One region of the Streptomyces sp. NPDC028331 genome, then DNA from elsewhere that is predicted to be linked to it. Evidence: riboswitches for the same ligand, from Rfam matches in the RefSeq annotation. Region 1 holds a riboswitch; each other region holds the start of a gene.
What was found. A riboswitch is a leader RNA that binds a small molecule or an ion and turns the genes downstream of it on or off. The one in region 1 is predicted to bind cyclic di-AMP.
Positions count from the first base shown of each region.

Region 2: linked by a shared signal. The riboswitch ahead of ACZ4SW_RS31715 (M23 family metallopeptidase) and the one ahead of ACZ4SW_RS00745 (transglycosylase SLT domain-containing protein) in region 1 are both predicted to bind cyclic di-AMP.
Region 3: linked by a shared signal. The riboswitch ahead of ACZ4SW_RS03635 (transglycosylase family protein) and the one ahead of ACZ4SW_RS00745 (transglycosylase SLT domain-containing protein) in region 1 are both predicted to bind cyclic di-AMP.
Region 4: linked by a shared signal. The riboswitch ahead of ACZ4SW_RS16020 (M23 family metallopeptidase) and the one ahead of ACZ4SW_RS00745 (transglycosylase SLT domain-containing protein) in region 1 are both predicted to bind cyclic di-AMP.

Region 1 is NZ_JBVHTR010000001.1:155,624-161,036, reverse strand. Features, by position in the region: gene ACZ4SW_RS00750 (polyprenyl synthetase family protein) at 1-713, opposite strand, end outside; cyclic di-AMP (ydaO/yuaA leader) riboswitch at 1,475-1,675, shown strand; gene ACZ4SW_RS00745 (transglycosylase SLT domain-containing protein) at 1,680-2,195, shown strand; gene ACZ4SW_RS00740 (HAD family hydrolase) at 2,205-3,017, opposite strand; gene ACZ4SW_RS00735 (FAD-dependent oxidoreductase) at 3,523-4,725, opposite strand; gene ACZ4SW_RS00730 (carboxylate--amine ligase) at 4,816-5,413, opposite strand, start outside.
Region 2 is NZ_JBVHTR010000028.1:91,202-96,614, forward strand. Features, by position in the region: gene ACZ4SW_RS31695 (MarR family winged helix-turn-helix transcriptional regulator) at 1-275, opposite strand, end outside; gene ACZ4SW_RS31700 (dihydrofolate reductase family protein) at 376-1,524, shown strand; tRNA gene ACZ4SW_RS31705 (tRNA-Met) at 1,642-1,715, shown strand; gene ACZ4SW_RS31710 (PP2C family protein-serine/threonine phosphatase) at 2,319-3,470, shown strand; cyclic di-AMP (ydaO/yuaA leader) riboswitch at 3,678-3,835, shown strand; gene ACZ4SW_RS31715 (M23 family metallopeptidase) at 3,847-4,860, shown strand; gene ACZ4SW_RS31720 (aldo/keto reductase) at 4,941-5,413, shown strand, end outside.
Region 3 is NZ_JBVHTR010000002.1:344,808-350,220, reverse strand. Features, by position in the region: gene eno (phosphopyruvate hydratase) at 44-1,330, opposite strand; gene ACZ4SW_RS03635 (transglycosylase family protein) at 1,721-2,413, opposite strand; cyclic di-AMP (ydaO/yuaA leader) riboswitch at 2,418-2,584, opposite strand; gene ACZ4SW_RS03630 (LysM peptidoglycan-binding domain-containing protein) at 2,784-3,809, opposite strand; gene ACZ4SW_RS03625 (cytochrome P450 family protein) at 3,992-5,293, opposite strand; gene ACZ4SW_RS03620 (nucleoside triphosphate pyrophosphohydrolase) at 5,290-5,413, opposite strand, start outside.
Region 4 is NZ_JBVHTR010000009.1:157,844-163,256, reverse strand. Features, by position in the region: gene ACZ4SW_RS16030 (M16 family metallopeptidase) at 216-1,580, shown strand; gene ACZ4SW_RS16025 (M16 family metallopeptidase) at 1,577-2,965, shown strand; cyclic di-AMP (ydaO/yuaA leader) riboswitch at 3,190-3,340, shown strand; gene ACZ4SW_RS16020 (M23 family metallopeptidase) at 3,353-4,105, shown strand; gene ACZ4SW_RS16015 (GntR family transcriptional regulator) at 4,309-5,004, shown strand; gene ACZ4SW_RS16010 (HPr family phosphocarrier protein) at 5,331-5,413, opposite strand, start outside.

The DNA of each region.
Region 1 (5,413 bases):
GTCCCCGGGGTCTTGCCGGACTCGTGACTGTCGGAGGCGATGTCCAGGACGTCGTCGGCGAGCTGGAACGCCACACCGAGACGCTCGCCGTACTGCGTGAGCACGTCCACGACCGTCTCGTCGGCGCCCGACATCATCGCGCCGAAGCGGCATGCCACCGCCACCAGGGAGCCCGTCTTGCCGGCGAGGACGTCCAGGTAGTGCTCCACCGGGTCACGGCCGTCCCGCGGGCCCGCCGTCTCCAGGATCTGGCCGGTGACGAGCCGCTCGAACGCCTCCGCCTGGATACGGACCGCCTCGGGGCCGAGGTCGGCCAGGATGTGGGACGCGCGGGCGAACAGGAAGTCGCCGGTGAGGACCGCCACCGAGTTGCCCCAGCGGCTGTTCGCGCTGGGCACCCCGCGGCGCACCTCGGCCTCGTCCATCACGTCGTCGTGGTACAGCGTGGCGAGGTGGGTGAGCTCGACGACGACGGCCGAGGGGACGACGCCCGGCGCGTACGGGTCGCCGAACTGTGCCGCGAGCATCACGAGCAGCGGCCGGAACCGCTTCCCGCCCGCGTGCACGAGGTGCTGCGCCGCCTGCGTGATGAAGGGCACCTCGCTCTTCGTGGCGTCGAGCAGCCCTTCCTCGACAGCGGCCAATCCGGCCTGGACATCGGCTTCCAGAGCCTGGTCCCGCACGCTCAGCCCGAACGGCCCGACGACGGTCACGTGAGGTCTCCTGTCTGCTGACGTCTGCTGACGATCACACGGTCGGTAGCGAGGTCGGTCACTTGGTCGATGACGTCGCCCGTCGACATGGCTCACTGAGTTTGTCGATCTGTCGCCGCCATCACTCAAGTCAGCGTATCCGGTCAGGTTTCGATCACCACGAGTGCCCGCTGTTCCAGGCCGGGCCGTATCGGATCACGAGCGGCATGTTCTTGATCAGGTGATACGAGCGGGTTTGGAGCGACATGACCGCCCGCACCCGGTCGCCCCCGGCCGTCCCGCCCCGCGCCGTCACCCGGCCGGCGCCGTCACCCGGCCGGGCGCACATCCGGCTCCCGGGAAGCGGCTGAACCGGGGAGCGCGGGCGCGCGCACAGCCGTACCGCACGACGAGTGACGCCGGTCACGCCTCCCGGTCCCGGAATGTGATGCGCGCGGACACGGAGGCGTGTCCGAATTGTGGGTATTTACTCCAGAAATCCGTCAGGCGAGCGACAACCCTCGGCCTTTTTGCCCGATTTGCCGTCCCGACCTCTTGAATGACGAGTAACGATCAAGAAACACGCGAGTGAATTAGCTCACGCCCCTGCAGGGCGCGGCGGCGTCTTCGGAATCTCAACTTCCGCTTTGCTTCTGCCAAGTTGAACTCCGGTCAACAAATTGGATCACATCCCTTATTCCCGCATTTCAAGGTCATTTCCCTTGCAGTGTGACTTCACGGCTTGTTTCGGACATGTGCTCTCGCATACCTTCCCAATCGATCCGAGCGGACCGCCGAATCCTGCCGCCGCTCGCGAGCCCATCAACCCACCACGGCAGGAGCGGGGGACCCAGGTAAGTCGCCGGAACGGACACAGCGCCGGAACGGCTTGGGGTGAAGCCGAGCCCTCGACACCGAGGACACGGCCGGGCACCTCCCCGCCCGAACCCGACAGCTCACCTCGCAGGCGTTGGAGAGGACTACGACATGCCCGCTTTCGCCCTGCCCGCACGCCGTCGGGACCGCCGCTCCACGGCCGCGCGCCTCACCCGTGCCCTCGCCGCCGCGGGAACGGGTGCCGCCGTTCTCGCCCTCCCGCTCCTGGGCGCGACCAGCGCTTCCGCCGCCACCCCCGCCTCCGCGGCGACCAAGGCCGTGACCGCCCAGACCGCCCCCACGCGCGCCGCCGGCCTCGACGGCTGGATCCGCCAGTCCCTGGTGGTCATGCGGCAGCACGGGATTCCCGGCTCCTACTACGGCATCTACCGCAACGTGATGCGTGAGTCGTCGGGCAACCCGTCCGCCATCAACCTGTGGGACTCCAACGCCCGGATGGGCATCCCGTCCAAGGGCCTGCTCCAGGTCATCGACCCGACCTTCCGCGCGTACCACGTGCCGGGCACGTCCTGGAACATCTACGACCCGGTGGCGAACATCACGGCCGCGTGCAACTACGCCGCCCACCGGTACGGCTCGATCGACAACGTGCACAGCGCGTACTGAGGTTGAGGCCTAGCGGCCTGCGAAGATTCGTTCGAGGACGACGGCGATGCCGTCGTCCTCGTTCGACTTGGTGATCTCGTCGGCGACCGCCTTGAGTTCGGGGTGGGCGTTGGCCATGGCGACGCCGTGGGCGGCCCAGTCGAACATCGGGATGTCGTTCGGCATGTCGCCGAACGCGATGGTCCCGGACGGCCCCAGGCCCAGGTACTCGGCGGCGAGCGCCAGCCCCGTCGCCTTGGTGATGCCGCACGGCTGCAGCTCGACGGTGCCGGGCCCCGACATGGTGACCGTCGCCAGCGAGCCGACCGCGCTGCGCGCCGCCGTCGCCAACTCGTCGTCGGTGAGCGCGTGGTGCCGCAGCAGCACCTTGCTGATGGGCGCGCACCACAGGTCGTCGCGCCGTTGGACCCGCACCGCGGGCAGCGTGGGATGCGGCATCCGGTAACCCGGCTCGATGAGCGTGAGCCCGTCCACGCCGTCCTGGTCGACGGCCGCGTACACCTGCCCCACCTCGGCCTCGATCTTGCCCAGCGCGGTCTCGGCCAACTCCCGGTCCAGGGTGACGGAGAACAGCAACCGGTCCGCGCCGGCGTCGTACACCTGCGCGCCCTGCCCGCACACCGCGAGCCCCCTGCCGCCGAGGTCGTCGAGCAGCGGCCGCACTCTCGGCGCCGGACGGCCCGTCACCACGAGGTGCTGCGCGCCCGCCGCGGCGGCCCTCGTCAGCGCGGCCCTCGACCGGTCGGAGAGCGTGTCGTCACCGCGCAGCAGCGTCCCGTCCAGGTCAGTGGCGATGAGTGAATATGCGAGGGGTGCGGCCATGATCAGAGAATACGGATGGAACGCTCCCCCGACTCACCGGGAACCAGCCGTCGTCCGGCCACCCACCGGGAACCGGCCGACCTCGCGGGCGGTGTCCGGAGCCCGGCCGCGCATTCGTCGGCCTCCGGTCCGACAACCGTTGTGGGCGCGCCGGTCGAACGCTCGCGCCCCGTTCCGCACGCCCCCGCGGCAGGCGACCGCCGCCCCGGCGTGGCCCTTCCCGGGGAAGGACCACGCGGTGGTCCGGTGACCGACCGAGGTGCCGTGGCCCGTTGAGGCCACCCCTGGCCCGTCGAGGCCCGGTGACCGGCCGAGGCCCGGCGACCCGCCGAGGCCCGGTGACCGGCCGGGGCCCGGCGGCCCGCCCAGGGCCCGGCCGCCAACCAAGGCCCGGCGGCCCGGTGACCGGCCGGGGCCCGGCTGCCCGCCCGGGGCCCGGCGGCCGACCAAGGCCCGGTGACCGGCCAAGGCCCGGTGGCCAACCGGGCCCAGCGGCCCGCCGCTGTCAGCCGTGGGCCGCTGCCAAGTGCCTGGCCAGGCGCGGCGACGCGAACTCCGTGCCGCAGACGAACCGCATCACCGGCCCGTACGAGGCCGCCGCCGGCAGCCCGGTGAAGTACAGGCCCGGGACCGAGGACACATAGCCCGCGCCGAGCTTCGGGGTACCCCGGCTCACCGCCAGCCGGGTGCGCAGTTCGTGGCCCAGGAAGTCCATCGCGGAGATGTCCACGCGGTAGCCGGTCGCGGCGATGACGTGGTCGGCGGTCAGTTCCTCCGTGCGGCCCGTGTGGGTCCGGACCATGAGGACCGGGCCGCCGTCCGCGACGGACGCACGGATGATCCCTTCGACCTCGCGCACGTGCACGTTCTCCTGGAAGCGGTCGCGCAGCCACCACGCGCCGAGCGGGCCGAGGACGCGGCGCACCAGGTAGTGGCGGGTCTCGGCGGGCAGGAAGCGGTAGGGGTGCGGGTAGTAGCTCAGCGCCCACAGGGACCAGGCCCGCCCGAAGGGCGACTCGGGGCGCAGCTTCGGCTGGTCCCACGGGGGCGCGCCGAAGGCGACCCGGCCCCGTCCGCGCGCCACCACGCGCACCCGTGCGCCCGCCTCGGCCGCCAGCGCCGCCGTCTCCAGGGCGGACTGGCCGGCGCCGACGACCAGCAGGTCCTTGCCGGAGAACCGGCTGAGGTCATGGTGCTGGGAGCTGTGCGAGATCGGACCGGTGGGGGTGGGGCCGTCCGCGACCGCGGCGGCCAGTTCCGGCGGGAGGTGGGCGAGGCCCGACAGACCGGTCGCGACCACGACCGCCGACGCGGTGAACGACTCGCCCGAGTCCAGCTTCAGGTCGAAGCCGCCGTCCTTGCTGCGGTCCACGGAGACCACCCGGACCCGCTCCAGCTCGGGCAGCAGCTTCTGCTGGAACCACTCCCCGTACGCGATGAACGTCTCGACCGGAATGATGTCCTCGTCCGTCACCAGCCGGGGGATGCCCGCGGCGTCGCAGTAGTCGGCCAGGGTGTGGCCGGGCTGGGGCGCGTCGATGCTGGAGGCGACCGGGGTGGACTTCAGCAGCATGCCCGCGGGCATGTTGTCGCGCCAGCTCACCATGGGTTCACCGAAGACGCGGACCGGGATGCCGCGCCCGCGCAGATGGGCGGCGGTCGACAGGCCGAACGGCCCGGCACCGATGACTGCTACCGGTTGTTTCACGAAGTCCCTCCCCAGGACGCGACGTGCCTACTTCGTGGTGGAGCGCGTACGTCTGCGACGTACGGGGTGTGCGCCTGTGACGTACGGGTTCTACGCCTGTGACGTACGGGTGGTGCTGCCGCGGCGGTTGGTCCGCCACAGCTGGTAGAGGTGCTTCGCGCCCGGCCGGATGAAGCGCGCGAGCATGGTGACGAACGGCAGCGGGTCGTCCCCCGCGAACCAGGCCAGTTCCGTGCCGCTCGCCCGGGCCGGCGCGTGCGGTGTCGTGTAGCCGCTGCGGCGGTAGGCGAGCAGGGCGGGCAGGTCGATGTTCTCCACGACGTACCGGTGGCCGGCGCGCTGTTCCCCCTCCGGTACGGCGCGGCCCGTCAGGTGCAGGTGCATGGCGCGGACGACGTCCACCCCCGACTCGTTCTCGAAGAGCCGGAACTGGGCGCCCATGCGGGGGTTGAAGTCGAGCAGTTTGTACCGGCCGTCGCGGCGGTCGAAGCGGAGGTCGAGGTCGACGATGCCGGTGAAGCCGATCTGTTTGATGAAACGTGCGGCGAGATCGGCGAGTTCCGGGTTGTCGACGACGTACGCGTTCGCCGTCATGCCCGCGTGCGGCGGCCAGGAGCGCACCTTGACGCCGGTGAACATGGCGAGCGGGGTGGAGTCCTGGTCGAAGTAGGCGTGCACGATCCAGTCC
Region 2 (5,413 bases), on a different contig from region 1:
GGGCACCCCTCCCGGTGGACCGTGCCGTCCTTCTCCAGCCGGGTGACCACGTACGTCAGCCGGCTGCGCGTGATCTTCAGCGCCTCGGCGAGATCGGTCATGCGCATACGGTGCCCGGGCGCCTCGGAGAGGTTCGCCAGGACCGAGTAGTACAGGTGCGGCATGCCGGCGTCCTGCTGGAGCTGCCGGTCGATCGCGTCCTCCAGGAGCCACGACGCGGCCAGGTACGAGCGCCAGGCGCGCATTTCCTCGGGGGTGAGCCAGCGGGTCGTCATACTGGCAGTGTAGTTATTGTTTAAAAGTTGAACCAAGCTGAACCAGGCTGAACCGAGCCCGTCCCGTGCACCGGATGATCCCGACCCCAGGAGCGCCGCCATGGCCCACCCCTACGTCCTGTTGTCCGCCGCCGTCTCGCTCGACGGCTTCCTGGACGACACCGGGCCCGAGCGGCTGCTGCTGTCCGGTCCGGAGGACTTCGACCGGGTCGACGAGGTGCGGGCGGGCAGCGACGCCATCCTCATCGGCGCGGGCACGCTGCGCACCGACAACCCCCGGCTACTGGTCTACTCGGCCGAGCGCCGGGCGGCCCGGCTCGCCGCCGGGCTGCCGGAGTATCCGCTGAAGGTCACGGTGAGCGCGTCCGGGGACCTGGATCCCGAGGCCCGCTTCTGGCACACGGGCGGCGCGAAGACCGTCTACACGACGAACAAGGGCGCCCGGCGGCTGCGCGGTCTGCTGCCGGCGGAGGTGGAGGTGGTCCCGCTCGGCCCTGAGGTGGAGTGGCGGGCCGTGCTCGATCACCTCGGGGACGTCAAGGGCGTACGGCGGCTGATGGTCGAGGGCGGCGGCAGCGTGCACACGCGACTGCTCCAGCAGGGACTCGCGGACGAGGTGCAGCTCGTGGTGGCGCCGCTGTTCGTCGGGGAGCCGGAAGCCCCGCGGATGTTCGGGCACGGCGCGTACCCGCCCGGGCGGATGCGGCTGGTGGAGACGCGCGCGGTCGGGGACGTCGTGCTGATGCGGTACGCGCCCACCGCGCCCGGCACCGGGGCGCTCGCCTCGGCCGCGGACCGGCGGTGGCTGGAGGTGGCCTGCGAGCTGGCGGCACAGTGCCCGCCGTCCCGGACCGCCTTCAGCGTCGGCGCGGTGGTCGTCGCGGCCGACGGCACGGAACTGGCACGGGGCCACTCACGGGAGGGCGGCGATCCCGTGGTCCACGCCGAGGAGGCGGCGCTGGCGAAGCTGGATGCCGCTGATCCGCGGCTGGCCTCGGCGACGGTGTACAGCAGCCTCGAACCGTGCGCCCGCCGCGCCTCCCGGCCCGCGCCCTGCGCCCGGCTGATCGCCGAGGCGGGGGTACGACGGGTGGTGACGGCCTGGCGGGAACCGGACACGTTCGTCGCGTCCGCGGACGGGAACGCGGTGCTGGCGGCGGCGGGCGTGGACGTGGTGCTGCTGCCGGAGTTCGAGGACCGCGCCAAGGCCCCGAACGCCCATCTGCTGCCCCCGGGCGCCCGTTCCTGACGGCGTAGAACCGGGGCCGGGCGGCCTCGCGTCGGGCCGGATTCCGCTGGTGGGACGCCGTGGGGGTGGAATGCGTGCGCAACCTGTCGCGCGCATGGCGTACACTGGAATCACCGACGCGGGGTGGAGCAGCTCGGTAGCTCGCTGGGCTCATAACCCAGAGGTCGCAGGTTCAAATCCTGTCCCCGCTACTGAAGGCCGAGGGCCGGAGTCCGAAAGGGCTCCGGCCCTCGGTGCGTCCCGGCCCCTCGGTGTTTCCCCGGCCCCCTCCTTCACCCTGCGGCGGCTACTCCGCCCGGCCCACAGCGGTCGCCCCCCGCCGCCCTTCCGGGAAGCCTGGACGGGTGGCGCAGCAAGCAGGCGAGCGGTGGTCATGGGAGCGGGACGATCCTGACGACGAGGAGTCGCACGGATCCCAGGGGTCCCAGCGGTCCCAAGGGCCCCGGAAATGTCAGCAGTCCCAGGTGTCCCAGTCCCAGATGTCCCAGTCCCAGGTGTCCCAATGGCCCCGTGGGGCCCATGAGTCGTGTGAGCGGGGGACCGAGGACCGCGACCCGCCGGTCCGACGCCTCTTCGACCGCGACGACCGGCGGGGCGGGCGCCTCCCCGGCCGCACCGACCAGCGACGCGGCCGACTCGTCGGCGCGTCCGGCCACCCCGGCGCCTCCAGAGTCCGTGAGGACCCCGGAGTCCCTGAGGACCCGGGAGTCCCCGGCGACTCCGGGCTCCCCGGCCCGCCCGGGGCCTCCGCCACCCCCCTCCCCACCCCCACGCCCGTCCCCGGAACAGTCCCGGTGTCGGCGTACGGAGAGGGAGACGCGGAGGCCGAGGCCCGGGAGCGGCGGATCTCGTACGCGCGGGCGTTCCTGCGCGCCCTGCCCGGACTGCTGATCGTCGCGGGGGTCTGCTTCGACCTCTTCGCTCCCTCCGACTACACGGCCGGCCCCCTCTTCACCGCCGCGCCGCTCGTCGCCGCGCCCCTGTTCCCGCTGCGGGGCACCGTCCTCACCGGCGTGACGGCCGTCGTGGTGGTCGTCGGGGTCCGTCTCGGGCTCGGCGTGCTCGGACGGGCGGGCGAGATCACCGAGGTGGCCACCGTCGTCACCGTCGCCGCCCTCGCCGTCCTCATCAACGTGCTGGTCCGCCGCAACGTCGCCCGCCTCGCCTCCGCCCGGCAGATCGCCGAGGCCGCGCAGCGCGCGGTGCTGCCCGAGCCCGCCGCCCGGATCGCCGGGCTGGACATCGCCGCCCGCTACGAGGCCGCCCAGGCCGACGCGTTCATCGGCGGTGACCTGTACACCGTCCAGGACTCCCCGCACGGCGTACGGCTCGTCGTCGGCGACGTGCGCGGCAAGGGCATGGGCGCCGTGACCGCCGTGGCCGTCCTGATCGGCGCCTTCCGGGAGGCCGCCGAGCAGGAGCCGACGCTCGAGGCCGTCGCCCGGCGCCTGGAGCGGGCGCTGTCGCGTGACCGCGCCGGACGCGAGGGGCCCGACGCGTCCGAGGGGTTCACCACCGCGGTGCTCGCCGAGATCCCGCACGGTTCCGGAGTCGTCCGCATCGTCAACCGCGGCCACCCCGCTCCGCTGCTCCTGCACCCGGACGGCTCTCTGCGCGAGTTGCAGGGCACCGAGGCCGCGCTGCCGCTCGGCATGGGCGACCTAGGCGTCTGGCCCGACCGGGCGGAGGAGTGGGACTTCCCGCCCGGCTCGACGCTGCTCTTCTACACCGACGGAGTCTCGGAGGCACGGGACGCCCACGGCCGGTTCTACGACCCCGCCGTCCGGCTCGCCGGGCGGGTCTTCCCCGGCCCGGGCGCCCTGCTGAGCACCGTCACCCGGGAGGTCGCCCGGCACACCGGCGGCCGCGGCACGGACGACATGGCCCTGCTGGCCGTGCGCAGGCGCGCCCGCCTCCGGGCGCGCTCACAGACGGTGAGTGAGTGATGCCCCTGCGCATAACAACTGACATACTGTCAATACCGGTGAGGTCTCTGAGGCCGGGGCGACTCGCCCCTTTTTCTCCCTTCAGGCCGTGAAAGTCCTGGCCAGCGGCTTGAACGGATCTGTCCGAACAGCTTGGAATACAGGCCCCGCGTCTATTAACGTTCGATAACGCAGCGCGGTCGTCCCAGCCGTCACCAGAGACGGCTCCGTGCGCGCCTGCCGAATCCCGCGAGGGAGCCGGGGAACCACCACCTTGGGGTGAATCGAGCGGATATCGCCGTGTTCGCACGGCCGGTATACGCGCGTAGGAGACCTTCCTGCTCCGAACCCGTCAGCTAACCCGGTAGGCGAGACGGAAGGAAAGGAGTGCGCCCACGTGGCGTTCAACCGGCCTGCCCAGAGCACCTCGTTCGCCCCGAACGGCACCCAGACGCTCGACGTCGCCCCCGGCCTCGACGAGGGCCCCTGGGAGGAGTGGAATCCCACCGAGGACTCCGTCCGTCCCGTCCGCGGCCGGCACCGCGTCGCCAAGCAGCGCGGGGGCGGGCTCGCCCGCAGCTCCACCGTTCTGGGCGTCGGCGTGATCGCGGCCGTCGGCGCGGGCGGCATGGCCACCGCGCAGTCCGGCAAGCCGCCGGTGTCCATATCCCTGCCGGACCTCTCCTCGGTCACGGACTCCGCCAAGGCGCTCATCGGCGAGGACTCCGGCGCCCCCAAGAGCTCGGCCACCGCGCTCAGCACCGTAGGCCGGACCGACGCCACCGACACCGCCGGTGCGAAGAACGCGGGCGAGGCGCTGCGCGCCCGGATCATGCAGCAGGCCGAGTCCCAGCAGGACCGGATGGCGCGGGCGGCCGCGCAGGCCGCCGAGGACGCCGCCGTGAAGAAGGCCGCCGCCGCGGCGGCCAAGGCGCAGGACGACGCGCGGGCCAAGGCCGCCGCCCAGCAGAAGAAGGCGGAGGAGGCCGCGCGGCTGGCGAAACTCGCCCAGCAGTACTCGCTGCCGACCTCGTCCTACACCCTGACCTCCCGCTTCGGTGACGCCGGGGGCATGTGGTCCTCCGGCTACCACACCGGCCTGGACTTCGCCGCGCCCACCGGCACGCTCATCAAGGCCATCCACAGCGGCACGATCACGGAGGCGGGCTGGGCCGGCGCGTACGGCTACCGCACGATCCTCACCCTCGACGACGGCACCGAGCTGTGGTTCTGCCACCAGTCGTCGATCAGCGTCACGGTCGGGCAGAAGGTCAGCACGGGCGACGTCATCGGCCGCGTGGGCGCGACCGGCAACGTCACCGGACCGCACCTGCACCTGGAGGTCCACCCGAACGGCGGCGCCGCGATCGACCCGATGGCGTGGCTGCAGAGCAAGGGGATCAACCCCTGACGCCCCAAGGCGCGCCCGTTTACAGGATCTTTGCGGGCTTCGCGGAAGACGCCCGTCCCGTCCGGGCGTTGGCGTAGAGCATGACTTCTCTTCGCAAGCTGGGTTCGTCCGATCTCGAGGTCTTCCCGCTGTCGCTCGGCGGCAACGTCTTCGGCTGGACCGCCGACGAGACGCAGTCCTTCGCCGTCCTCGACGCCTACGCCCGGGCGGGCGGCAACTTCATCGACACCGCCGACGTCTACTCGGCCTGGGCGCCGGGCAACAAGGGCGGCGAGTCGGAGACCATCATCGGCAAGTGGGTCAAGGCGCGCGGCAACCGCTCCGACGTGGTCATCGCGACCAAGGTCAGCCAGCACCCCGACTACCAGGGCCTGACCGCCGCCAACATCAAGGCCGCGGCCGACGCGTCCCTGCGCCGCCTGGACACCGACTACATCGATCTCTACTACACGCACTACGACAAGCCGGAGGTGCCGGTCGAGGAGATCATCGGCGCGCTGGACGAGCTGGTGAAGGCGGGCAAGGTGCGCGCCATCGCCGCCTCCAACATCTC
Region 3 (5,413 bases), on a different contig from region 1:
CGGGGACGTACGTACGACCGGCTGAACGCCGGCCCTGTGCCACTCAGCCCTTGAAGCGCGGGAACGCCGAGCGGCCGGCGTACACGGCGGCGTCGTCGAGGATCTCCTCGATGCGCAGGAGCTGGTTGTACTTGGCGACGCGCTCGGAGCGGGCCGGGGCGCCGGTCTTGATCTGGCCGCAGTTGGTGGCGACGGCCAGGTCGGCGATGGTGACGTCCTCGGTCTCGCCGGAGCGGTGGGACATCATGCACTTGAACCCGTTGCGCTGGGCCAGCTCGACGGCGTCCAGGGTCTCGGTCAGCGAACCGATCTGGTTCACCTTGACCAGCAGGGCGTTGGCCGCGCCCTCCTCGATGCCGCGGGCCAGGCGCTCGGGGTTGGTGACGAACAGGTCGTCGCCGACGAGCTGGACCTTGTCGCCGAGCTTGTCGGTGATGACCTTCCAGCCGGCCCAGTCGTCCTCGAACAGCGGGTCCTCGATGGAGACGAGCGGGTAGGCCGCGACGAGCTCCTCGTAGTACTCCGTCATCTCGGCGGCGGAGCGCTCCTTGCCCTCGAAGAGGTACTTGCCGTCCTTGTAGAACTCGGAGGCGGCCACGTCGAGCGCGAGGGCGATCTGCTGGCCGGGGGCGTAACCGGCCTCCTTGATGGCCTCGAGGATGAGGTCGAGGGCCTCACGGTTCGAGCCGAGGTTCGGGGCGAAGCCGCCCTCGTCGCCGAGGCCGGTGGACAGGCCCTTGCTCTTCAGGACCTTCTTCAGCGTGTGGTAGACCTCGGTGCCCCAGCGCAGCGCCTCGGAGAAGGACTCCGCGCCGATCGGGGCGATCATGAACTCCTGGATGTCCACGTTGGAGTCGGCGTGCGAGCCGCCGTTCAGGATGTTCATCATCGGCACCGGCAGCAGGTGCGCGTTCGGGCCGCCCAGGTAGCGGAACAGAGGCAGGTCGCTGGCCTCGGAGGCGGCGTGGGCGACGGCGAGGGAGACGCCGAGGATCGCGTTGGCGCCGAGGGAGCCCTTGTTGTCGGTGGCGTCCAGGTCCATCATCGCCTGGTCGATCAGACGCTGCTCGGTGGCGTCGTAGCCGACCAGCTCCGGGCCGATCTGCTCGATCACGGCGAGGACGGCCTTCTCGACACCCTTGCCCTGGTAACGGTTGGGGTCACCGTCACGCAGCTCGATGGCCTCGAAGGCGCCGGTGGAGGCGCCGGACGGGACGGCGGCACGACCCGTGCTGCCGTCGTCGAGGCCGACCTCGACCTCGACCGTGGGGTTGCCTCGGGAGTCCAGGATTTCCCGGGCTACGACGACGTCGATGGACGGCACGAGCATCTCCTTCTTGGATGTGACGCTGGAAGTGCGGGGCTGTGTGCCTTACGGCTGTGCCTTGCGACTAGAGCCTAACCGCCCCGGGCTGCCGGTCGGCCTACCGACCGTCCCGTGGACAGGGTGACGGTACACATTGTTCCCCCGCGGAACAAAGGGCGGGGGAAAGCATCGGTGAAATCCACGCGGCCGGACGGCGAAGAGGACGGGCGGCAACGGGCGCGGGTGGCAACGGGGGGGCGGGGCGGCAGGCAACGGGCGGGCTGGACGGCGAAGGGGGCCGGACGGCGAAGGGGGGCCGGACAGCAAAAGCCCCGCTCCGGGTGCGTACGGGGGGAACACGCACCGGAGCGGGGAGCCCGTGGGGACGGGGGTGACCCGGCTACCGGGTGGCCGTCACTTCAGGTGGAGCTGCTGGCCGGGGTAGATCAGGTCGGCGTTCTGGACGATGTCCTTGTTCAGCTCGAACAGCTTCTTCCAGCCGCCCTGGACGTGGTGGCTCGTGGCGATCGAGCTGAGGGTGTCGCCCTTGACCACCTTGTACTCGCCGTCGCCCTTCTTGACCTTCTGGCCGGTCGGGGTGGTGACGGTCTTCTTCGGGGCCGTGCGGTGCGCGGAGCGGTTGGCCGCCTGCTGCTCGGTCGAGCGAGTGGTGGTGCTCTTCGGGGCGCTCTTGGCACCGCTCGACGAGCCGGTGGCCGCGGCGCCGTTGTACGTGGCGTTGGTCAGGCCCTTGCCGCACACCGGCCAGGCGCCCTTGCCCTGGCCCGCGAGGACCTTCTCCGCGACGGCTATCTGCTGGCCCTTGGTGGCCAGGTCGGCGCGGGAGGCGTAGGAGGTGCCGCCGTACGCGGCCCAGGTGGAGTTCGTGAACTGCAGACCACCGTAGAAGCCGTTGCCGGTGTTGATGTGCCAGTTGCCACCGGACTCGCACTGCGCGACCGCGTCCCACTGGGAGGCGGTGGCGGCGGAGGCGTTCCCGGCCGCGAGGAGCGGGCCGGCGATCGCGGCGCCGGCGACGCCGGCGAGCGCGACGGCACGGGTGGCCTTGGACGGGCGGCGGTGCTTGCCGTTGCCGGAACACAGCATGGTTCGTTCCCCTCACCGACGCCTGCGAGGTGAGCTGTCGGGTTCGGGCCGGTTGAGTTGCCCGGCCGCATCCCTTGCGGGACGCGGCTTCACCCCGAGCCGCTTCCGGTCAACTCCCGGACGCGGCGCCTACCTTGGGTCCCCCGCTCCTGCCTACGGCGCTTGACGCGACGACTGTTCCCGTACGGCCGCTGGCAGGATTCGGCGTTGCGACCGCAGGGGCTCGCTGTGGCGAGCGATCACGACCGTAAGCAGTCGATCCCCGGAATTTCAAAGACGATCAGGGCTTATGAGACCCATATCTCACTTTCACCAAACAGGACATTCCGGATCGAAGTGGGTCGCGAACTTCCGCCTCACAAGGGGCAGTTCAGGACGACCCGCCACTCGCGCCGGCGTCGAGAGCAAGGCTCTGACCGGGGAGAATGAGGTTCGGGTCGGCACCGACCGTCTGCTTGTTGGCCTCGTAGAGCATCGCCCATCCCCCGCCGATGGCAAGGGAGTCGGCGATGGACGACAGACTGTCGCCGGGGCGGACGAGGTACGAGCCGTCGACGGTGTCGCGCGCTCCGGCCGCGTCGCGTGAGGCATGCCGACCGGATGCGTCCCCGGTACGGCCGTCCGCGGCCCCCTCGTCGGCACTGTCGCCCCGATGACGGCCGGCGCCCGAAGCCTCGGTCGAACTCGCGCCGGACGGTGCGTCGTTCTGCTCCGACTTGTCCGACTCGCCGCTCTTCGTCGTGGCCGTCGGCGTACCGCCGGACCCCTGCGCACTCTGAGTGGGGTCGGCGCTCGACTTCCCGGACGAGGACGAGGGCGACGACGAGGCGGAGGAGGGCGAGGAGGGCGAAGCGGAGGAGGCGGACGAAGAGGCCGACGGAGTGGCCGCCGCCGATGACCCGGACGAGTCGGACAGCCCCAGGCCGGAGTCCAGCCCGGAATCCAGCCCGGAGCCGGAGGACGATCCGCTGCTGGACGACGGGTCACCGGCGACACCCGTGTCGACGTCGGCGGGACCGGAGTCCTTGCTCAGGCCGTTCAGCAGACCGCAGGTGCCCCAGACCGACACGCCCCGGGCCGCGAGGACCTTCTCGGCGACGGCGATCTGCTGCGAGCGGCTCGCCTGGTCGGGACTCGGCGCGTAGTCGAGACCGCCGTACTTGTCCCACTCGTCCTGCGTCAACTGCAGCCCGCCGTAGCGGCCGTTACCGGTGTCCGCGCTCCACGAGCCGCCGCTGACGCAGTCCGCGACCTGGTCCCAGGTGGTGCCGGTGGCCGCGCTCGCGCCGGTGGCGCCGAGCAGCGGGATCGCGATCGCTGATCCGGTCACCCCCGCCGCGACGAGGAGAGCCGGAGCCTGACGGGGGCGACGGTGACGACCGTTCCCGGAGAGCATGCGGTTGCCTTTCACACGACAGCATCGACCGACGCGGCGGCCGTGACGTGCGGACCGCCGCGTTGCTGCGTGAACGTATCGGCACCAGATCGCTTGTCACAAGTTAATGCAGCGTAGATCACGTGAAGATCACAGAGGTGAGATCCTGTCACCTTCTTGTGACCATCGGCGTGTTCGCCGTGTCATGTGCGGACGGCCGCGGGAGGTTCGTGACCTTTCTCCGGAACCGGTGTGAACGTCACGGGCAGCGTGCGCAGGCCCCGCATGATGAGTCCGCCGCGCCATCGCAGTTCGGCCGGGTCCACCGCGAGGCGCAGGTCCGGCAGGCGGGTCAGGAGCGTGGCGAGCGCCGTCTGTCCCTCCAGGCGGGCCAGGGGGGCGCCCAGGCAGTAGTGGATGCCGTGCCCGTACCCGAGGTGCTGGTTGTCGCGGCGGGCCAGGTCGAGGACGTCCGGGTCGGCGAACCGCGCCGGGTCCCGGTCCGCGGCGGCCAGGACGACGAGGACGGGGTCGCCGGGGGCGATGTGCTGCCCGCCGATGGTGAGCGGCCGCGTGGCGAACCGCCAGGTGGCCAGCTCCACAGGGCCGTCGTAGCGCAGCAGCTCCTCGACGCCGGTCTCCAGCAGGTCGCGTTCCCCGGTGGCGAGGGACCGCTGCAGACGGGCCCGCTGCCCGGGGTGCCCGAGGAGCGCGTACGTGCCGTTGCCGATGAGGTTGACGGTGGTCTCGAACCCGGCGAAGAGCAGGATGAAGGCCATCGCGGCGGCCTCGTTCTCGGTGAGGTGCTCGCCGTGGTCGGAGGCGCGGATGAGCCCGGATATGAGGTCCTCGCCGGGCCCGGGTTCGGCGGGCAGCGCCTCCCGCTTGCGGTGGATGAGGTCGGCGAGGTAGCCGCGCATCTTCTTCACCGACCGGGCGACGCCGCCCCGGGGCCCTCCCCCGTGCCGGATCATCATCCCGGCCCAGTCCCGGAAGTCGTCCTGGTCCTCGCGCGGGACGCCGAGCATGTCGCAGATGGCGTAGATGGGGAGCGGGAAGGCGAACTCGTGGATGAGGTCGGCCTCGCCCCGGGCCGCGAACCGGTCGATGAGGTGGTCGGTGAGTTCCTGGACCCGCGGCGCGAACTCGGCGACACGCCGCGGTGTGAAGGCCTTGGAGACGAGCCGGCGCAGCCGGGTGTGGTCCGGCGGGTCGATGTTGAGCAGATGCGTCATCAGCTCGGCCTTGCGCTCGCCGGGGATGCCGGTCTTGCCCTTGGCGTGCGCGGGCTCGTCGTGATGCGCCGGGTTCTTGCTCAGCCGGGGGTCGGCCAGCGCCTGCCTGGCGTCGGCGTACCGGGTGACCAGCCAGGCCTCCACCCCGCTCGGCAGCCTCGTCCGGTGCACGGGGGCGTGCTCGCGGAGCCAGGCGTAGGCGGGGTAGGGGTCGGCGGCGAACTCCCAGGTGAACAGCTCGGGTGCGGGGGATGCGGTCTGGCCGGTCACTGCTTCGGGCCCCCGCTCTCCACCTCCCGGATCGCGTCCCGGTACGCGCGTGCCGCCGCGCGCAGGGCCGCCTCCGGGTCCACTCCCTCCGCCTCCGCGCGTGCGGCCAGGGCCAGCAGT
Region 4 (5,413 bases), on a different contig from region 1:
CCCAGGGGGCCGTGCACCGGCCCGGCGACGATCACGACCGGCCCGACCCCGGGTACGCGTCAACCGCGGGGATCCCCCACCCCACGTAATCATGGTCTCGCTCTCGGCGTACGCCGCCCGGGAACTTCGCCACCGGTCGGCACGCTTGCATACAGTGACAGCACCGGCAGGAAAACGCGGTTTCCGCGACAGCTTCCTCGATCGAAGGGACGTACATGCCCATGGGTCACACGGCCACAGCCGAGGCAGGCTCCGGGGGCCTGACAGCGACCGAGCACCGCCTGGCCAACGGCCTGCGCGTGGTGCTCTCCGAGGACCACCTGACCCCGGTCGCGGCGGTGTGCCTCTGGTACGACGTCGGCTCCCGGCACGAGGTTCAGGGGCGCACGGGTCTCGCCCACCTCTTCGAGCACCTGATGTTCCAGGGCTCCGCCCAGGTCAAGGGCAACGGCCACTTCGAGCTGGTGCAGGGCGCGGGCGGCTCGCTCAACGGCACCACCAGCTTCGAGCGCACCAACTACTTCGAGACCATGCCCGCCCACCAGCTCGAGCTCGCCCTCTGGCTGGAGGCCGACCGCATGGGCTCCCTGCTCGCCGCGCTGGACGACGAGTCGATGGAGAACCAGCGGGACGTCGTGAAGAACGAGCGCCGCCAGCGCTACGACAACGTCCCCTACGGCACCGCATTCGAGAGGCTGACCGCCCTCGCGTACCCCGAGGGCCACCCCTACCACCACACGCCGATCGGGTCGATGGCCGACCTGGACGCGGCCACCCTGGAGGACGCGCGCGCGTTCTTCCGCACCTACTACGCGCCCAACAACGCGGTGCTGTCCGTCGTCGGCGACATCGACCCGCAGCAGACCCTCGCCTGGATCGAGAAGTACTTCGGGTCCATCCCGTCCCACGACGGCAAGCCCGCCCCGCGCGACGGCTCGCTGCCCGACGTCATCGGCCGGGAGCTGCGCGAGGTCGTCGAGGAGGAGGTCCCGGCGCGCGCGCTGATGGCCGCCTACCGGCTGCCGCACGACGGCACGCGCGCGTGCGACGCGGCCGACCTGGCGCTGACCATCCTCGGCGGCGGCGAGTCCTCCCGCCTGTACAACCGGCTCGTGAGGCGCGACCGCACCGCCGTCGCCGCCGGGTTCGGCCTGCTGCGTCTCGCCGGCGCGCCCTCCCTGGGGTGGCTGGACGTGAAGACCTCCGGCGACGTCGAGGTGCCCGTCATCGAGGCCGCGATCGACGAGGAGCTCGCCCGGTTCGCCGAGCGGGGCCCGACGGACGAGGAAATGGAACGCGCCCAGGCGCAGTTGGAGCGCGAGTGGCTGGACCGGCTCGGCACGGTCGCGGGCCGCGCCGACGAACTGTGCCGGTACGCGGTGCTGTTCGGCGACCCGCAGCTCGCCCTGACCGCGGTGAAGCGCGTGCTCGAGGTCACCGCCGAGGAGGTGCAGGAGATCGCCAAGGCCCGCCTGCGCCCCGACAACCGCGCGGTGCTCGTGTACGAGCCGGTCGCGGCCGAGGCCGAGGCCCCGGAAGCAGCCGAGACCACCGACGAGACCGAGGAGTCGGCGAAGTGACCGAGCTCGCGACCATGGAGTTCCACCCGCAGCCCCAGCCCGGCGAGGCCAAGCCCTGGGCGTTCCCGGCGCCCGAGCGCGGCACGCTCGACAACGGCCTGACCGTGCTGCGCTGCCACCGTCCCGGCCAGCAGGTCGTCGCGGTCGAGGTGCTCCTCGACGCGACTTTGGACGCCGAGCCGGCCGGCCTCGACGGCGTCGCGACGATCATGGCGCGCGCCTTCTCCGAGGGCACCGACAAGCACTCCGCCGAGGAGTTCGCCGCCGAGCTGGAGCGCTGCGGCGCCACCCTCGACTCGCACGCCGACCACCCCGGCGTCCGCCTCTCCCTGGAGGTGCCCGCCTCCCGCCTCCCCAAGGCGCTCGGGCTGCTCGCCGACGCCCTGCGGGCGCCGGCGTTCGCGGACAGCGAGGTGGAGCGCCTGGTGCGCAACCGCCTCGACGAGATCCCGCACGAGACGGCCAACCCGGCCCGCCGCGCCGCCAAGGAGCTGTCCAAGTCGCTCTTCCCGGCGTCCTCGCGGATGTCGCGTCCGCGTCAGGGCACCGAGGAGACGGTCGCGACCATCGACGCCGCGGCCGTCCGCGCCTTCTACGAGCGGTACGTGCGCCCCGCGACGTCCACCGCGGTCGTGGTCGGCGACCTCACCGGGATCGATCTCGACGCCCTCCTCGGCGACACCCTCGGCGCCTGGACGGGCTCGCCCGCGGGGCCGCGCCCGGTGCCCCCGGTGACCGCCGACGACACCGGTCGCGTGATCATCGTGGACCGTCCCGGCGCCGTCCAGACGCAGCTCCTGATCGGCCGGATCGGGCCCGACCGTCACGACCGCGTGTGGCCCGCCCAGGTGCTCGGCACCTACTGCCTCGGCGGCACCCTCACCTCCCGCCTGGACCGCGTCCTGCGCGAGGAGAAGGGCTACACCTACGGGGTGCGGGCGTTCGGCCAGGTACTGCGCTCCGCGCCGGACGGCACGGGCGCCGCGATGCTCGCCATCAGCGGCTCCGTCGACACGCCCAACACCGGCCCGGCGCTCGACGACCTGTGGAAGGTGTTGCGCACCCTCGCCGCCGAGGGACTGACGGACGCCGAGCGTGACGTCGCGGTGCAGAACCTGGTGGGCGTGGCGCCGCTGAAGTTCGAGACGGCGGCGGCCGTCGCGAGCACGCTCGCCGACCAGGTCGAGCAGCACCTGCCCGACGACTACCAGTCGACGCTGTATCAGGAACTGGCCGCGACGGGCACCGTGGAGGCCACCGCGGCCGTGGTGAACGCGTTCCCGGTGGACCGTCTCGTCACCGTGCTGGTGGGCGACGCCGCGCAGATCAAGGAGCCCGTCGAGGCGCTCGGCATCGGAGAAGTGACCGTGGTGGCGGCCGAATAGAACGCACCGCACGCGCGCGTGCGCCGTGCCGGCCCCGGGGCCCTGGTGACTTCCCGTGTCACCGGGGCCCTGCCCGTTGAGGGGTTTGTCCGTATTGCCACAGAGGTTGCCTCTCTGCCCTGTGGGATGCGCTACAAACCCCGTTCTGCGTTTGCTGATTGAAAGACGGTCCCCTTAGCGTCATTCGGGCTGTCCGTCAGGCAGTGCGCCGCACCCGCGGCACCGGACAGTCATCGCCGAGTCCCCGTACGGCGCGAGCCAGGGGAGCCGGGGACCCAAACCCGAAGTCCCTGGGGTGAATCGGGCGCGAGCCCGTAGGAGACCTTCCTGCTCCGAACCCGTCAGCTAACCCGGTAGGCGAGAGGGAAGGAAAGGACCAGCCACTTCATGGCGTTCATCTGCGCCACCGGGAAGCACCGTCGCCCGAGCCGTGTGAAGCGTACGACTGCGAACGCCGTGGGCGTCGCCGCGCTCACCACCACCGGTGTCATCGGCACCCTGGCCACCCCGGCGCTCGCCGCCGGCGCCCCCGTCGAGCAGACCGGACTGATCCAGGCCGTCACCCTCGGTGACTCGGTCGCCGAGCAGATCGACGCACAGGCCGCGGCCCAGAAGCAGGCCGCCGAGCAGAAGAAGGCCGAGGAGGCCGCACGCAGGAAGGCCGCCGAGAAGGCCCGGCAGGAGCGCGAGGCCAAGGAGCGGGCCGCACGCGAGGCCGAGCGCAGGCGTCTCAACGCCTTCGTGCCGCCGGTCTTCAACTCCTACGTGTCCACCGGCTACAAGACCGGCGGCTCCCTGTGGTCCTCCGGCACCCACACCGGCATCGACTTCCACGCCGCCACGGGCACGGCCGTGCACGCCGTCGGCGCCGGCACGGTCGTCCAGACCGGCTGGGGCGGCGCGTACGGCAACCAGATCGTCATCAAGATGAACGACGGCACCTACACCCAGTACGGCCATCTGTCGTCCATCGGCGTCTCCGTCGGCCAGCGGGTCACCCCGGGCCAGCAGATAGCCCTCTCCGGGTCCACCGGCAACACCACGGGGCCGCACCTGCACTTCGAGGCCCGCACCACTCCCGAGTACGGCTCCGACATCGACCCCGTCGCCTACCTCCGCTCGCACGGCGTGAACCTCTGACCGCTTCCGCCCGCGAAAGGCGCCCCCGCACTCCGACGGCCCCCGCTGATCAGCGGGGGCCGTCGTCCGCTTTCGAACGGTGTGTGACCAAAAAATATCCATGGATTCCGGCCCGCCGTCGGAAATTCCGGCCCGCTGCAATAGAGTCGGTTGAACACGCGTCAATCGGGAGCGTTTCGCGGGGATTAAGGCGGAGGTCGGTCATGCGTATTCCGGCGCACTCGGTCTGCACGGCGATCCGTGATGACATCGTCGCGGGTGTCTACGAGCGCGGCAGCCGGCTCACCGAGGAACTCCTCGCGCGGCGCTACGGCGTCTCCCGGGTTCCCGTGCGCGAGGCGCTGCGCACGCTGGAGGCCGAGGGCTTCGTCGTCACCCGCAGGCACGCGGGCGCGTGCGTGGCCGAACCCACCGAGCAGGAGGCCGCCGACCTGCTGGAGATGCGGCTGCTGCTGGAGCCGCTGGGGGCCGCCCGGGCCGCGCAGCGGCGCACCGAGGCCCACCTGAAGGTCCTGCGCGGACTGGTCAGGCTGGGCCAGGAGCGGGCCAGGACGGGTAGCAGCGAGGATCTGCGCTCCCTGGGAGGCTGGTTCCACGAGACGCTGGCGCAGGCCTGCGGGAGTCCCGCGCTGACCTCGGCGCTGGCCCAGTTGCGGCACAAGATCGCATGGATGTACGCGGTCGACGCGCCGGTCGACCCCGTGGAGTCCTGGGCGGAGCACGGCGGCATCGTGGACGCCGTCGCGCGCGGGGACAGCGAGCGGGCACGGACGATCACGGCGCTGCACAGGGAGCGCTCGACGGCCGCGCACCGGCTTCGCTTTCCCGGCGCGGGGGACCGGGCGGACCGTGTGAGGACTTCGCAACACACCGTAAACATGTCGGCGCTCCGGCATTAACACGGGCGCCGTATACAAAGAGAGATATTCGACCGGCCCTGTTTTCGGCTGCCTGTTTTCCGTGTGCTCCCCAAAATTCGGGGCGCGCTGTTTCAGTGTGCCGTGTGCGGTTTTATCCGGGCGCTTCCGAATCCGTCGTGTGCCGTTCTCGCCGGTGCTGTTCCCGCGTGTGTCGCGTTCTCGCGTGTGCCGTTCTCGCGCTTTTCCCGCGCCGGGCGCGCGGTGGCCGCCTGTCTCGTCGCCCTGGACGGGAGACCGCCCGGCACGACGGAGCCGCGCCGCCCTGACCGGCGACGCGGCTCCGCGTGATGCTGCTGCCCGAAGGGTCAGACGGTCTCGGGGAGTTCCTCGAGGCCCTCGGCGACCAGCTTGGCCAGGCGGTCGAGCGCGGCGTCCGCGCCCTCCGCGT